Regions from separate parts of the Paenibacillus sp. ALJ109b genome, predicted to be linked through region 1. Evidence: riboswitches for the same ligand, from Rfam matches in the RefSeq annotation. Region 1 holds a riboswitch; each other region holds the start of a gene.

The links. A riboswitch is a leader RNA that binds a small molecule or an ion and turns the genes downstream of it on or off. The one in region 1 is predicted to bind thiamine pyrophosphate.
Region 2: another riboswitch for thiamine pyrophosphate. It lies ahead of G3352_RS22190 (thiamine phosphate synthase); the one in region 1 lies ahead of thiC (phosphomethylpyrimidine synthase ThiC).
Region 3: another riboswitch for thiamine pyrophosphate. It lies ahead of G3352_RS19985 (ABC transporter substrate-binding protein); the one in region 1 lies ahead of thiC (phosphomethylpyrimidine synthase ThiC).

The regions. Positions count from the first base shown of each region.
Region 1 is NZ_JAAIFP010000038.1:29,718-35,265, forward strand. It holds gene G3352_RS29260 (alpha/beta hydrolase) at 1-726, opposite strand, end outside; gene G3352_RS29265 (IclR family transcriptional regulator) at 1,085-1,828, shown strand; TPP riboswitch at 1,948-2,061, shown strand; gene thiC (phosphomethylpyrimidine synthase ThiC) at 2,425-4,209, shown strand; gene G3352_RS29275 (hypothetical protein) at 4,329-4,496, opposite strand; gene G3352_RS29280 (hypothetical protein) at 4,562-5,254, opposite strand; gene G3352_RS29285 (hypothetical protein) at 5,457-5,548, opposite strand, start outside.
Region 2 is NZ_JAAIFP010000024.1:140,772-146,319, forward strand. It holds gene G3352_RS22185 (ABC-F family ATP-binding cassette domain-containing protein) at 1-1,446, shown strand, start outside; TPP riboswitch at 1,511-1,620, shown strand; gene G3352_RS22190 (thiamine phosphate synthase) at 1,841-2,527, shown strand; gene thiO (glycine oxidase ThiO) at 2,532-3,761, shown strand; gene thiS (sulfur carrier protein ThiS) at 3,758-3,961, shown strand; gene G3352_RS22205 (thiazole synthase) at 3,965-4,732, shown strand; gene G3352_RS22210 (ThiF family adenylyltransferase) at 4,729-5,548, shown strand, end outside.
Region 3 is NZ_JAAIFP010000019.1:216,663-222,210, forward strand. It holds gene G3352_RS19965 (MFS transporter) at 1-1,085, shown strand, start outside; gene G3352_RS19970 (DUF2798 domain-containing protein) at 1,269-1,757, opposite strand; gene G3352_RS19975 (VOC family protein) at 1,944-2,330, shown strand; gene G3352_RS19980 (NAD-dependent epimerase/dehydratase family protein) at 2,347-3,102, shown strand; TPP riboswitch at 3,248-3,360, shown strand; gene G3352_RS19985 (ABC transporter substrate-binding protein) at 3,582-4,622, shown strand; gene G3352_RS19990 (thiamine-binding protein) at 4,845-5,135, shown strand; gene G3352_RS19995 (ABC transporter permease) at 5,135-5,548, shown strand, end outside.

The DNA.
Region 1 (5,548 bases):
CGGGAACAGCAGGTTCATAATCTCCAGCGTAGGCTGCCGCGGAAGATCAATCTGGTTATGGATGTTGTGATACAGCGTATCCGGCTCGAGCAGGAACGTGCTGTCCAGAATCATAGCATCCACATCTTTGGTAATCAGCCCAGTCTGCAGGGCTGTACCTGCACCCATGGAGAATCCCCATACGACAAGCTCCTGCGCTCCGCGCTGCTTCGCAAACTGGATAGCACCAAGCAGCTGCTGGGACTCGGCTTTGCCGCCTGTGGCGACAGCTTTGTTCACCTGTGAAGCGAAACCGTAATCGAACATCACCACATTGAAGCCGAGTTGGTGAGCATAATGGGCCAGGTCATACATCGGCACCCAGGTTTCTTCACGATTCGCACCATATCCATGGCTGAATATGATGGTTTTGTTTGCATTATCATCAGCCGGAATATACCAACCCTGCATTGTTCGACTGCCGTCTGCTGCCGGGAACGTGATGTCTTGATACTTCATGTTCTTCGCCTGCATGGGATTGGAGAATACAGGCGCTACAGTTGGATTGGATAATACCCAAGCAATATAACCGTGCAGTGCAATGAAACAAAAGAGCAGAAAAAATACAACGGAGAGCAACAACGCCACGACAATATGTTTGAACCGGATCAGCCTCGGTGATAACGAAGAAGGCAGATCTGACACTTTCGTTTGCAGCGGGGCTTCGCTCTGGGATGTCGGATACATGATTGCCCCTCCTTTAAAAATCAAATGAAGATAACAACGAGACGAACAGAGCGGATAAATGATTTTTCTGACTACTTATGAAGCAAAATCTTAATTTAATATATCTTTATCGTATGTTCCAATATAGTCAAAGTCAATTGATTGAGACCATTTGTTACGCAATTGTTATATAGTTCTGAAGATATATGGGTAACATTTCCTTAGGGTGCAAAATGCAGGGGATTCTAATTTATAAAAAGAAAATATTTACAAATATCCCTATTCCAATTGGCGCTTTTTGGTTTACAGATGAGACCGTTTCTCATATAATTTATGTAACCAAGTTTCATGTGATGAAACATGAGGAGGGCAACTTGCCATGGAAGACCGAAAGTTAACCGTCCGGGCTGTAGAACGGGCGCTGGATATATTATTGTGTTTTACAACCCGCAGTGATCTGGGACTCACGGAAATTGCCAGCCAGATCGGTCTGCACAAAAGTACAGTCCATCGTCTAATGGCTACTTTGGAGGACAAAGGGTTCGTGATCCGGGATGCGGCCACCGAGAAGTATCGACTTGGCATACGCATCTGGGAACTGTCTGCCCATATGTCTCGCAGCGATGATCCTGCCATTTTGCTCCTTCCTGCGATGGAGCGGCTGAGAGATCGACTGGGCGAAACCGTGAGCTTATATCTGCGTGACGGCAGTGAGCGGATTCGAATTCAAGCCGTGCAGAGTGATCAGGCGATTCGTCGTGTAGCTCCGGTGGGCGTCAGACTTCCGTTATCCGTGGGAGCCTCCAGCAAAGTGCTGATGGCTTTTGCCACCGAAGAGGACCGCGAAGATCTGATGAATGGACCGGAATGGCCGGTATTTATCGATCCCAAAGTATATTTGGCACAGATGAAAGACATTCTGGAATATGGCTACGCAACAAGTTATGAGGAACGTGAACCGGGAGCCGCCGCTGTATCTGTACCCATTATGGATCGGAAAGGCAACATCGCTGCTGCTCTGTCAGTATCCGGGCCAGTTAGTCGTCTCTCACAGGAGACGCTGCATGAATATGCACCTGTGCTGAAGGAAGCTGCGACACAGATGGGACTTATGTTATCCTGATCTTATTTTCTGGAATTTAAAGGTTGTTTTTATGATTCGGTTGCGCTACTCTGTAATGGATGGCCCAACGGGGTCAGGATAATTGAATATGAATCTGCGGCCTAGATGCTGCAACTTGTTAACGTTACTGGGGGAGTCCGAATTGTCCGGACTGAGACGGAATCGCATGAGATTCCGGACCCTTTGCACCTGATCTGGATCATACCAGCGTAGGGAAGTAATCGGCGATACGATCACGAACACCATATAATTTGACCTATGGATAGGCTCCACTAAGGAGTCTCTATAAGGTGTGTTATTGGTGATGGAGATAAGCCGGTTCCCTTGGGAACCGGCTTTTTTTATACAGTAAACAGGCGAAAGCTGGTGTCAGAGCTGCTTTTGGATAAAGAGCTGGGAGCATTGGCGAGCATCGGGTTCCGATATCTTTTGCCTCGAATGTCTGTATTACTTGAATTGTATGTCTCTATTTTGTGTTGTATGGTCGCTCTTTCTTTTTCTATGTTGTGGATGGTTTGGATCCGTGCGCAAGCATTTCAACCCAGGCAAACACCAATGAGGAGGAGACAAGAGCGATGAGTACAGGAAATCGAACGATGGGACAGGACAAGCAGGATCAGCAGTTGGCAAAGGAAAAAGGTACGGCAGGGCGGGTTCAGCCCTTCCCGGGCAGCCGCAAAGTTTACATTCATGGCTCACGACCGGACATTGCAGTACCGGAGCGTGAAATTGCCCTTCATGACACCAATACTCCTCAAGGAGTGGAGCATAACGAACCGCTGCGTGTCTACGATACGAGCGGACCGATGACCGATCCCGAATTTCATGCCGATATCCGGGCAGGGCTGCCAGCGCTGCGTACCCGCTGGATTACGGAGCGTGAAGATGTTGAAGCCTACCAGGGACGAACGGTAAAACCGGAGGATAACGGATTGAAAGCTGGAGGGAAGCGAACTGGAGCCGAGAAGTATCCGGGCTTGCGTGGTAAACCGTTACGGGGACAGGCAGGGCGCTGCGTGACCCAGATGCACTATGCACGGCAGGGAATGATCACGCCGGAGATGGAATTCGCCGCCATTCGTGAGGGTGTGGAACCGGAATTTGTGCGGCAGGAGCTAGCGAGTGGCAGGGCCATACTGCCGTCGAATATTAATCACCCGGAGAGTGAGCCGATGTTGATCGGGCGTCATTTTCATGTGAAGATCAATGCGAACATCGGTAACTCTGCCGTATCCTCCTCCATCGAGGAAGAGGTGGAGAAGATGACCTGGGCGGTACGCTGGGGATCGGATACCGTGATGGATCTGTCCACAGGCAAAGACATTCATACGACCCGGGAATGGATCATCCGCAATTCACCTGTGCCGATTGGAACAGTACCGCTCTATCAGGCGCTGGAGAAGGTCAATGGAGAAGCTGAAGCACTGACCTGGGAGTTGTATCGTGACACGCTCATTGAGCAGGCAGAGCAGGGTGTGGACTACTTTACGATCCATGCAGGCGTGCTGCTGCGATATATTCCGCTGACCGCCAAACGTATGACGGGCATTGTGTCACGGGGCGGGTCCATCATGGCAGCATGGTGCCTTGCGCATCATCAGGAGAATTTTCTGTATACCCATTTTGAAGAAATCTGCGAGATTATGAAGAGGTATGACGTGGCATTCTCGCTCGGAGACGGACTGCGCCCAGGAAGCATCTATGATGCCAATGATGAAGCCCAGATGGCGGAACTGGCTACGCTTGGAGAACTAACACAAATCGCCTGGAAGCATGATGTGCAGGTGATGATTGAAGGTCCGGGGCATGTGCCGATGCACAAGATCAAGGAGAATGTCGATCTGCAAATGGAGATATGTAAAGAGGCGCCGTTCTATACGCTGGGACCGCTGACGACCGATATTGCACCAGGATATGACCATATTACCTCGGCAATTGGAGCAGCAATGATCGGTTGGTTCGGCACGTCGATGCTCTGTTATGTTACGCCAAAAGAACATCTGGGCCTGCCCAATAAGGATGATGTGCGGGAAGGCGTTATCGCCTACAAGATCGCTGCTCATGCCGCTGATCTGGCGAAAGGTCACCCGCGTGCCCAGCGACGGGACGATGCGCTGTCCAAAGCACGTTTTGAGTTCCGCTGGCGCGATCAGTTCAACCTTTCGCTGGACCCGGAACGTGCGCTATCCTACCACGATGAGACGTTGCCGGCGGAAGGGGCCAAGGAAGCTCATTTCTGCTCCATGTGCGGGCCGAAATTTTGCAGCATGCGCATTACGCAGGATATTCGTGCTTTTGCCGCAGACAAAGGTTTGTCCGAAAATGAGGCCGTGGCAGCGGGTATGCAGGAAAAGGCTGAGGAATACCGGACACGCTCTTAGGCGCCGTTACAGCGCAATCTGGGCAGCCTGACATGGTAAAAAGCCGTTCCTCTCCGTGATCGCGGAGAGGAACGGCCCTTTTTCTGAGTTCTTGTATGTGTACATCATCTGAAAAACGTTCAGTTCTCATCAGGATGAGATTCTTGATTTTTCTTGTTCCACATTTTATATAAAATCCCCGCAATAACAAATAACAGTGCATCACTGAGTTTGAGATTACTTCCATGTAAAAATGCCGAACAGGCAAATCCAACTACAAATAATATAACAACATAAAGAAAACGCACGCTTATTCCTCCCGTTAATTGTAGACGTAGATGATTTGAATGGCTTACATCTCGGATTCAAACACTCAACGCCGAACTATGTTCAACTTCTTCTCGAAATAAGCTGCAAGCGATGCCAGCGGGCTATAGATCGCCATGCCTGTATCTGATGTGACCCGTACTGCTGCGGGAGCCATCGACAGTTGAGCGGCGACTACCGTGTTATCTGGATACTGCTCAGCAAGTTGCTGTAGTCCGGTGCTCACCGATGCAAGATAGCCTTCCTTATCGCCTCGCATAATTAACTCGAATGTGCCCGGGATCAGTATTGCTTCAGTCTTTATGGTCACGGCCTCGTGTCGCTGCTCATCCTCATCATCTTGCTGCAAAGCCAGATTCACCCGCGCCATCGTTCCCTCAATAGTTGCTGGGTTGGTAAACGCTAGAATGTACTCGCCAGGATTCTGCTGCATTTCCCGAAGTAATGGATCATCAATTCCAATCACGGGGATGGGAACATGCTGTGCCTCCTTCTCAAGTACGGCCGCAAACAGAGTACAGGTGACGAGGATGGCATCTGCATGACAATGTGCGATCCATTGCAGCGTTTGTGATACTTTCTCATGCGTAACTGCCTCGGTGAAATCAGCATCATGTTTGAGGCGATCCAGCCCCGGATCGACATAATGTACAAGTTCAACCTCATAAGGAGCGAGAGCTTCTTCAATCAGTGAAATATTGGAATAGTGAGCGTGAAAACAGCCAATGGTCATCATCATACTTGCCCCCTGAAATGGATTATGTCTCATATAAGTTCCGCAGATATTTAACCCATTATAGGGATGTGACAATAGACTGTACATATTTAAAATATTGAGGTAACAACATTTATCGTGAAAACGCGAATAACCGTTCATCTACAACTTCGCAGAGGAACGGCGCAAACCACGTAAGCGTTTCTCAATTCGCTCGTCTTTTCATTTATCGCATAGAAGGGGTAGCATTCTTTTTAGCCATTTTTTGTTGCAAAATTTCATGAAAGGATAGACCTTGAGTGTTCTCATTCTCCTTTT
Region 2 (5,548 bases), on a different contig from region 1:
GGTGCAAATGGTGTAGGCAAGTCCACACTGATGAACATCCTTACCGGGAAATTGTTAAAGGACGAAGGGAAGGTTGAATGGACCCCCAAAGTTCGTTATGGATATCTGGATCAGCATACCAAGCTCACACCTGGAAAAACGATTCGTGATGTGCTTAAGGATGCGTTCCTGCCCTTGCTTGAGTTGGAAAAGGAAATGATGTCCATCACGGATCAGATGGCAGACGCCGATCCGGACAAGCTCGAATTGTTGCTGGAAGAAATGGGTGACATTCAGGAGCAATTGGAGCAAGGTGATTTTTATCTGATTGATGTGAAAGTGGAAGAGATGGCAAATGGACTGGGCTTGTCCGCCATCGGTCTAGATCGTGACGTGGCCGCGCTTAGTGGTGGTCAACGTACGAAGGTATTGCTTGCCAAGCTCTTACTGGAGAAACCAACTGCACTTCTGCTGGATGAGCCGACGAACTATCTCGATGTGGAACACATCGAATGGCTGACGCGTTACCTGAAGGATTACCCGTATGCGTTTATTCTGATTTCGCATGATACGGAGTTTATGAATGAGGTCGTTAATGTTATTTATCATCTGGAATTTGCCAAGTTGACGCGTTATGCAGCGAACTATAACAAATTCCTTGAAATGGCCGACATGAATAAGGCGCAGCATATTGATGCTTATGAGAAACAGCAGGAGTTTATCAAGAAGCAGGAAGATTTCATTCAGCGGAACAAAGCCCGCGCTTCCACTTCCGGTCGTGCCAAGAGCCGTGAGAAGCAGCTCGGTAAGATTGAACGGATCGATCGTCCAGACGAAGCAGCTAAACCCACATTCAAATTCAAGGATGCCCGGGCGAGTAGTAAAACCGTCTTTGAGGGTATTGATTTTGAAATTGGATATTCATATGCATTATTGCCTAAAATGACGATGACGATTGAGCGTGGCGAGAAAATTGCCATTGTTGGATGTAACGGTGTAGGTAAATCCACATTGCTCAAGACTATCTTGGGGAAAATCCCACCAATCAGCGGTAAGACTTTCTTGGGTGACTATCTGGAAACAGCCTATTTCGAACAGGAAGTACGTGCAGGTAATATTACTCCAATCGAAGATGTGTGGAACGAATTTTCTCATCTGACACAGAATGAAGTCCGGGGGCATCTCGCACGTTGTGGATTGAAAAATGAGCATATCACCCGCCCGCTTAACGCGCTTAGTGGTGGTGAACAAGCCAAAGTTCGTCTGTGTAAACTTCTGATGCGTGAAAGTAACTGGATTTTGTTCGATGAGCCTACAAACCATTTGGATGTAACGGCTAAAGCAGAGTTGAAACGTGCCTTGCAAGAATTCAAGGGTACCGTGCTGCTCGTATCCCATGAACCTGATTTTTATGAAGGTTGGGTTACCAAAACGTGGGATGTTGAAGCTTGGTCCGAAAAACAATAACGTAATAAATGGAAATGTACGGTGACAAAAAAAGGTGTCTATGGTAACATAGGCTACAGCTTCATATGAACACTAGGGGGGCCGCACGATGCGGCTGAGATGGAAGAATGCGATTCCGGACCCTTTGTACCTGATCTGGATCATACCAGCGTAGGGAAGTGGCGCGTTTCAACTAATGACAAAGAGCTTTATCGATGACTTCACGATATTGCCTGCAAGATGAATCATGCAACTCTCTATGTAACAGCGTTGCGACTATGGTTGGTTTCTATAGTTGTTATGTGTTATGTATAGAGTAATTGCATGCGACAGTCATTCAGTTGATCCATGAATTCTACATTCGTGGCCACTCCCCTACGGGAGTGGCTTTTTTTGTTTTGTATCAGCTTAAATCATGCAAGAGGAGGCGAACGGGACGGCAATCTTCCACGAACATGTAACTACAAGATCATTCGAACTGCATGTGGTTTCACCAGGTACAGGAGACATGGACTCTTTTCTGAATATTGCTAAGGATATATGGCGGTGGGTCGATTATATCCACATTCGGGAAAAAAAGCTGGCCCTTGAGAAACAGATGTATTGGGCGCAAAGTCTGAAAACACAAGGTGTTCCATCTAACCGAATCATTATGAATGGCTCAGATCAGCTGGATCAACATGCGTCGCTTGGTGGTGTGCATTGGGGTCAAGCAGTTATTCGCAGCTACGATAAGGATGACTTGAAGAGAGTCGATCGGCTGCGCGTAGGCATATCGGTTCATTCTCTGGAAGAAGCAAAAATTGCAGAAGAACGTGGAGCGGATTATCTCTTCTATGGGCATGTCTATGCTTCAAATAGTAAACCTAATTGCGAATCAAGAGGGCTTAGTGCGTTGGCTGAGGTATGCTCCAATGTTTCGATTCCGGTGATCGCGATTGGCGGGATTAGTCCTGAGAATATTGCTGCAATTCGAACTGCTGGTGCCAGAGGAGCCGCTGTGATTTCAACGATTTGGGCAAACGATGAGCCGAAACTGGCCGCGTGTTTATTGCGACAGGCGATAGAGGATTCAGAGAGGTATGTCGAACCAGGGAGATGAGATCATGAGAGAGGAAGCAAGAAGTCGAAGCAGAAATCGTTCAAGCCATCATCCAGGAATAGTATCGGGAAGTAAAGTCGGAGCGGAAGTTCGAGGCAAGTTTCATGCAGAAACCATTATTGTAGGTGGAGGAGTTATCGGTTGTGCCATCGCATGTGAACTCGCTACTCGAGGACATGATGTTCTTCTGGTTGAGCGGGCACGGATTGCTGGGGGAACTTCCTGTGCAGCCGCCGGGATGCTTGCTGCTGACAGTGAGGAATTCACTCATACTGTAATGGCGAAGCTTGCACGGAAGAGCAGAGCTTTGCTTCATGAGCAGAAGGGACGAATCAGTTCGCTTAGCGGAGTGGAGATGGGGCTGCAACAGCATGGTTTTATTACTCCTTTTCGTTCATACAGTGAGGTCAGCAGTTACAAAAATAATCGATCGTCTACCTTATCTACAGAACATATTTGGTGGGATCGAGTCGCTGTCCAACAGGAAGCTTCATGGTTAAACAGGGATACGTATGGTGCGTATTACAGACCTTCCGAGAGCGAGGTTCTTCCCGTCAATCTAACACAGGCTTATATCAGATCAGCTCAAGCTATGGGTGCGAGGGTGATGGAAGGTGTACAGGATGTCCGTTTGCATACGAATGTAAACGGTGTGCAAGGAATCGAGACTTCAATAGGAACGATGACATCGAGAAATGTCATTATTGCTACAGGGTTACATGGTGAAGAATTGATGAAACATGTGGGTCTGAAGTCGCCTATTTTGCCTGTGAAGGGAGAAATTGTAGCGGTGCAGTTTTCACCCGACCATGTCGGTTACAGACCTGACAAAACGGTGTATGCAGAGGATATATATATTGTTCCCAAAGCCAATGGAGAAGTATGGATCGGTGCAACAAGCCTTCCTGGAAGAACAGATATGAAAGTCTCGGTGCAAGGCATTCAGAAGCTGCTCGCAGCTGCAACAAACTGGGTACCTGGCATGAAGGAAGCACATTTTATCCGAGCCTGGGCTGGTGTACGTCCTTCGACTCCGGATGGACTTCCGTATATAGGGGCTTGTGAAAGTGTTCCTGGTTTATTCGCTGCTTTTGGACACTATCGAAACGGCATATTACTTAGTGCTATTACAGCCAGCCTCATGGCTGACTTAATTTGTGGTAAAAACTCTGAAGAGCTGGGGATTCAGGACCTTTGTCCAGAACGTTTGAACAGAAAGGAGATGTTGCAGTGAACATCACTGTCAACGGACAAACCATGCAAATTGAAGATAGCTTAAATCGTGTGGATAAATTGCTCCATTCATTTAATTTGCAAGTAAAAACAGTCGTGGTTGAATTGAATCGTCAAATTTTAACGCGGGAATATCATGAAACGACGGCGTTAAGAGACGGAGACCGAATTGAAATTGTACATTTTGTGGGAGGCGGTTGAATTATGCTGAGGATTGGAAATTATACGTTTGAATCTAGATTGCTGCTGGGTACAGGTAAATTTTCGGACTTGGAAGTGCAGAGCCAGGCGGTTGAGGCCTCAGGTACGGAAGTATTGACGTTTGCAGTTCGACGATTGAATCTGGAAGATCGCAACAAACAGCACTTTCTGGACACACTTGATTTGAAAAGGTATACCCTGCTTCCCAATACAGCGGGTGCTTCAACAGCAGAGGAAGCTGTGCGAATCGCTGAACTTGCTCGAGCGTCAGGACTTTGTGATATGATAAAAGTAGAAGTTATCGGCGATGGAATTACTTTGCTTCCTGACCCAATTGAAACCTATAAAGCTTGCGAAATCTTGCTTGAAAAGGGCTTTACGGTACTGCCTTATATCTCGGACGATGTTATTTTGGCCAAGCGATTGCAACTACTCGGCGTACATGCTGTTATGCCTGGTGCATCACCTATAGGGGCGGGAAGAGGTATTATTAATCCCTATAACCTGGAGATTATTATTGAACAAGCCGTCGTTCCTGTTATTGTAGATGCAGGACTTCGTGCACCTAAAGATGCTGCTCATGCAATGGAGCTGGGAGCTGACGGTGTATTGTTAAATACGGCTGTCTCCGGATCCGGAGATCCGGTGAAGATGGCGAAGGCAATGCGAATGGGGGTTGAAGCAGGTAGACTGGCTTATGAGGCAGGCATGATTCCCGTTAAGCGCTATGCAGCAGCGAGTAGTCCGGCGGAAGGAATGGTTCATACATGACTAATCAGACACAATCTTCTGAACAGGGAGACCGCTATTCCAGACAGGAACGGTATGCACCTATCGGTAAGGAAGGTCAGCATAGATTGAATAGCAGTAAAGTATTAATTGTTGGAGCGGGCGCGCTTGGTACGGGCATTGCTGAAACACTGGTACGTTCAGGAATTGGCCATATTACCATTGCAGATCGTGACTATGTGGAGTGGAGCAACCTACAGCGACAGCAATTATATATAGAGCAAGACGCGATTCATCGAATGCCCAAAGCGATGGCAGCAAAGAATCGTCTATCTGACATTAATTCTACTGTTGAGGTTGTAGGCAAAGTGATGGACGTCAGAGTAGATGAACTGGAGGAATTGGTTCAAAACGCAGACTTGATCATGGATGCAACAGATAATTTTGATACCCGGTTATTAATAAATGATATGTCACAGAAGTATCGTATTCCCTGGATTTATGGGGGATGTGTGGGGAGTTATGGAATTACCTACACGTTTCTGCCTGGAGAAACGCCTTGTTTAAACTGTTTGTTGGGTGAGGTTCCGTTAGGTGGGGATACCTGTGATACGTCAGGCATTATCCCTCAGGCGGTGCAGATGGTTACGGCTAATCAGACTGCCGAAGCGATGAAGCTTCTCAGTGGTAATTCAGGTGCATTGAGACGCAAGTTGTTATCATTCGATGTGTGGAGAAATGAATACATATCCATTAACGTCGACGGTGCCCGAAAAGAAGATTGTCCTTCCTGCGGAGTAAAGGCTAACTTTCCGTACCTCTCTGCCTCAAATCTGGAGAAAACAGACGTATTATGTG
Region 3 (5,548 bases), on a different contig from region 1:
TCCTGGGTGGTGTATTGTTATCTCCGTGGTTGAATAAACGCTTCGGGAAACGAGGCGGTCTATTAATTGCCGCAGCTCTGCTCTGCATTGCAGAGTTATCCTATATGCTGCTGCCTCCTTGGGGCTGGATGTTCGTCATTGCACCTGCAGCCGGATTCGGCTTCGGTATGATAGAAGCTGTCATCGGTACAATCATCATTGCTGCAATTAAAGATAATACGGCGGTTGCCATGAGCCGACTTGAAGTGTTATTTGGTATCGGCGCCATGGTCATGCCTCTCATTGCAAGCGGTCTGATTTCTGCCGGGTACTGGCGCATGTCGTTCCTCGTGGTTGCCGTCTGTGCAGCGATGACTTTTATCTTCTGGGCCAAAAGTTCATTCGGTGAGCTGGACAGCGAGCTGAGTCGCCGTAGCTCAGACCAGACTCCTGTACACACTCACGCTGCTGAATCGCCAAATGGATCGAATCCTGAAGACATTAAACCAACCCGTTCAACCTATCACGGCCGTAATTTGGCTCTTCTATCTTTATTTGTTTTATTTTTCTTTCTCTATGTCGGCACTGAAATGAGCCTTGCCAACTTCATGCCAGCCATTCTGATTGAGAAAATGAACATGAAAGAAGCAGGTGCTGCACTTAGTGTTACCTGCTTCTGGATCGCCATGTCTGTTGGACGACTTTTTGCCGGATATATTGCGGAGAAATTCCAATATCGCGTCTACGTTCTGTACAGTTGCCTTGCAGCAGTTGTACTGCTGATGATCTTTCCTTTTACCAACCAGATCTGGTCGGCATTTCTGATCATTCTGTTGCTCGGGCTCGCATTATCGGGCGTATTCTCCATTGCCCTCGTCTTCGCCAGCAAAATGCTGCCTGGAACAGAAGAATCGACGCCAAGCATTCTGATTGCATCAGGTGGGGTTGGTGGTGCCATTCTGCCTTTGGTTACAGGCTGGAGTCTGGACCATCTGGAGGTTAACCAGTCGGCATGGATGCTTGCCATTTTTGCAGTTGGTCTGCTGATTATCAGCGTGATTGCGTATCAATGGCAGCGTAGGCATACTGTGAGTTCAGCATCGTAATATCTACCGAACAGAAGATAAAATTAAATTCAATTAATCATAGTTGTAAAAAGTTAGGCGTCGTAGCGTGAATGCTACGACGCCTTTTTTGATTTGAAAATGTACAATTACTTCTTTATCTTAGAGCAGTGGACGATTGCCCAGGAAATACTTTTAGGTGCTCTAAATCGGAACTAACGTTATTTAGGTTGAAGGGACTACATTCCCTTTATCCTTAATGAATTTACCGAATACATATCGAACGAGTGGTCCCAGAATAATAATTTGGTAAGGAAGCGCCAGGCTGAAATTACGAGCAATCGTATGAAGATACGTACTAAGTATGGATGCTCCATTCAACTGATTCGCAAGATAAGCGGAAATCATTCCGTACAAGGACATAATCAGAACCATCCCAATGACCATGAAAAATGACATAGCGAGCACGCCCAAAATTTTATTGGATTTGTCAAAAGGTAAGGAAAATGCAATTTTTCTCGCTACAGGTCCAACAATGAAGGACTCCACCAGGAACGCAATGATAAAACACAATATGAATTGAAGCAGTATATCTAGCGCGGACATCTTGCTCAATAACCCATTGTGCCATAAATTGAAGGCCATCATGACGATGACCATTCCTGTGCACATCATCATTCCAAAAATAATCTGTTCTTTCTTCGTTGTTGGCAAATCTCTCATCCTCTCTGTTTACCTTCGTAATTATAGAGATAATGAACCCCTCCTCATAAGTGAACATTCTGTGAACAATTATAATTTTTCCAAATTAAAATCTTATTTGACAACCTCGTGGTACAGCCCTATCATATCCCTTAAAATGGTAGAAAATATTCGCTACATATAAGGAGGATTTTAATTATGAGTTTTCAAAAGCGCATTGACCACGTCGGCATTGCCGTTCGTGATCTGGAGACCACGCTGCGTTTCTATACGGAGATTGTTGGTCTTGAATTGAAAGACCGGGTAACCCATACCAACGGTGTCATTCAGCTCGCCTTTCTCGGCTTCAACGGAAGCGATGAGACCGAGATTGAGTTAGTTCAGGGATACAGCGACAAGCTGCCTTCCGAAGGTACGGTGCACCATTTTGCCATCCATGTCGATGACCTTGAGTCTGAGTACAACCGCATTAGGGAAACCGAGGCCGAGTTTATTGATGGAGAGATTATTACACTGCCTAACGGTTACCGTTATTTCTTCATCTATGGACCTGAAAAGGAATGGATTGAGTTCTTCCAGCGCTAAGAATTGGAGCTGATTTATGAACATTTTAATTACCGGCGCAGCCGGAAAAATTGGACGTGACTTGTCCCAACACTTGTCAGAAGCATTTCACCTGCGACTAACGGATTTGAATATCGACAGACTGCATACGTATCAAGGGACAAGCCATGAGATCATGACACTTGATGTGACAGATCCCGAAGCCTGTCAGCACGCTTGCGAAGGCATGGATGTGGTTGTACATTTGGCGGGAGATCCCTCCCCACATGCAGGCTTCTATGAATCGTTGTTGGATATCAATATCAAGGGTACATTTAATGTATTCCGTGCAGCTAAAGACCAAGGTGTACGGAGAGTCGTTCTGGCAAGCAGTGCACAGACGATCGAGGGGTATCCCATTGATGCTCAAGTCTATCCGGACATGCCGACACGCCCACGGAATTTGTACGGGGTTAGCAAATGTTTTGGTGAATCGCTCGCTTCCTATTTTGCGTATACCGAAGGTATACAAAGTGTAGCAATACGTATAGGTGCATATGATGATTTCCAACCGGATGGACCCGCGCTGGAGGCAAGGGATATGAGCGCGTATATTAGTCCGGCTGACTTGTGTGATTTGATGTTCAAAGCAATTACAGCTACAGATCTGGAGCCCTTCACCATACTGCATGGGATCTCGAATAATCGGTTTAAACGATTGAATCTCGAAGCGACTCAGAAACAGGTAGGATATGACCCGAAATCCGATGCTTTTGCACTCAGTCAGATTTCCTTATATGATTCGCCACGATAATTATTGAAAATCACACATCTAGAGAGGTCGTTATACACATGTATAATGGCCTCTTTGATTCATTCATACGTCCCCCTATCCAGTTCCTGACTGGACATGCATGGGCCTCTGGCCTATAATTACACCTAGTAATGCCCGTAACTTCATAGTTTCCCAGGGGAGTCGGAATAGGCCGGCTGAGAGTGTATCCCACCAAGATACTGACCCTTAGACCTGATCTGGATCATGCCAGCGTAGGAATCGGAGTATATCGAATTGGCCCAGCCTCTTTGCTGAGTGCCACATCTCTAACGCCTACACGCGTCCCGGATTAACGGGGCGCTTTTTTAATGTTCTTTTATATAGCCAGAGAGCTAAAAAAAGTGACGTCATCCGGATCATAGCTAGTATAAATCTGCTGATTTATGCAAGAAGCTTGGATATGAAGCCAAGGAGTACCCCGCGCCACTGGCCGGACAACATGAAGGAGAGAAATGAAGATGAGATGGCGTAAAATGATGGGCCTAATGCTCTTGTGCGTACTACTAGTGGCTGTGGCCGCATGTGGCGGCAAAGAAGCTGCACCTTCAGGAGAAAATGGCAGCAGCAACACCGAAAACAGCAATGAAGGTGACAACGCAGCCCTCAAAGACATTAAAGTGGTGCTGGACTGGACACCAAATACGAATCATACCGGCCTGTATGCGGCCGTAGATCAAGGTTTTTACAAAGCCGAAGGCTTAAATGTCGAGATTGTACAGCCAGGTGCCGGAGGAGCGGATACGATGGTAGCTTCGAACGAAGTGCCTTTTGGCGTAAGTTATCAGGAGAGTGTGACCCAGGCCCGCACACAGGGCGTACCGCTCGTGTCCATCGCTGCAGTCATTCAGCATAACACGTCCGGATTTGCCGCTCCGGTGGATCGGAACATCAAATCTCCCAAAGATTTTGAAGGTAAAACCTATGGTGGCTGGGGCTCTCCGGTGGAAGAAGCTGTGATGCAATCCATTATGGAAGGCGAAGGCGCCGATGTATCCAAAGTAAAAAATATTAGCATGGGCGATGCAGACTTCTTTACCGCTGTGAAACGCGATATCGACTTTGCCTGGATTTTCTACGCATGGACGGGCATTGAAGCCGAACTGCGCGGCGAACCGATCGACATGCTATATGTGAAGGATTATTCCGAGGCACTGGACTACTACACTCCTGTACTCGTTACCAATGAAAAGACGATTCAGAACGATCCAGAGCTGGTTAAAGCGTTCTTGAAAGCGACTTCCGAAGGATATCAATACGCGATTGAACATCCCGAAGATGCTGCCAACATTCTGATCAAGGCCGTACCGGATCTGGATAAGGACCTTGTACTCGCAAGCCAGAAGTGGCTGAGTCCAAAATATCAGGATGACGCACCACGCTGGGGTGAGCAGAAGCAGGAAGTATGGCAGAACTACACGGATTGGATGTTTAGCAAAAAACTGCTCGATGAGCAGGTAGATGTATCCAAAGCATATACAAACGAGTTCTTACCCCAATAAAAATTGTTTAAGTTTAACTTTTTTTTACACCAGAACGAAGAGTGCAGAACCCATCTGAAGAAACGAAGTGGTCGCCTTTATCGCCGGATTTTCCCCATGGGGAAAATGGAATCAAAAAATCCGGGGATAACAGCGATCGGAAGAGGGTACTGCAATCAGAGTGGTTTAGTGTAAAGCTGGTTTAACTCATGCAATTTAACCCGAAAGGAAAAGTGATCTTTCATGGCAAGCACACTACTTAGCATTCAAGTCATTCCCAAAACGCCAAATGGCGAAAATTCCTATCCTTATGTTGATCGTGCCATTGAAGTTATTCAGCAGTCCGGCTTGAAATATCAGGTTAATGCACTCGATACCACGATGGAGGGAGAACTAGAGGAACTGCTGGAGGTTGTCCGCAAAATGCACGAAGTTCTCGTGGAAGCCGGCAGTCCGAGCATCATCTCACAGATCAAGATCGCCCATAGCCCAAGCGGCTTCAGCATGGACACCCTGACGGAGAAATATCGCTAATGCATGCCTATTGGAAAAGCGTATGGCCGCCCTTTGTGGCGGTTATTCTCTTTATAGCCATATGGCAGGGAGCTGTCTCCCTGTTCCATATTGAGAAATGGATGCTGCCTGCGCCTTCGGACATCGCCCATGAAGCAGCGTCCCAGGCCGAGCGACTTGGCATGCATGCATGGGCAACAATCCAGCTGACATTGATCGGATTTGCAGCAGGTACGCTCGTGGGATTACTGATTGCGATGGTACTGCATTTGATTCCATTTTTGAAATCTGCACTCTATCCATTACTTATCCTTAGTCAAAATATACCGACCATTGCGCTTGCTCCGCTCTTGCTGATCTGGTTCGGATTTGGGCTGCTGCCCAAACTGATTACCATCATCCTGGTCTGCTTCTTCCCGGTGGCTGTAGCTGCC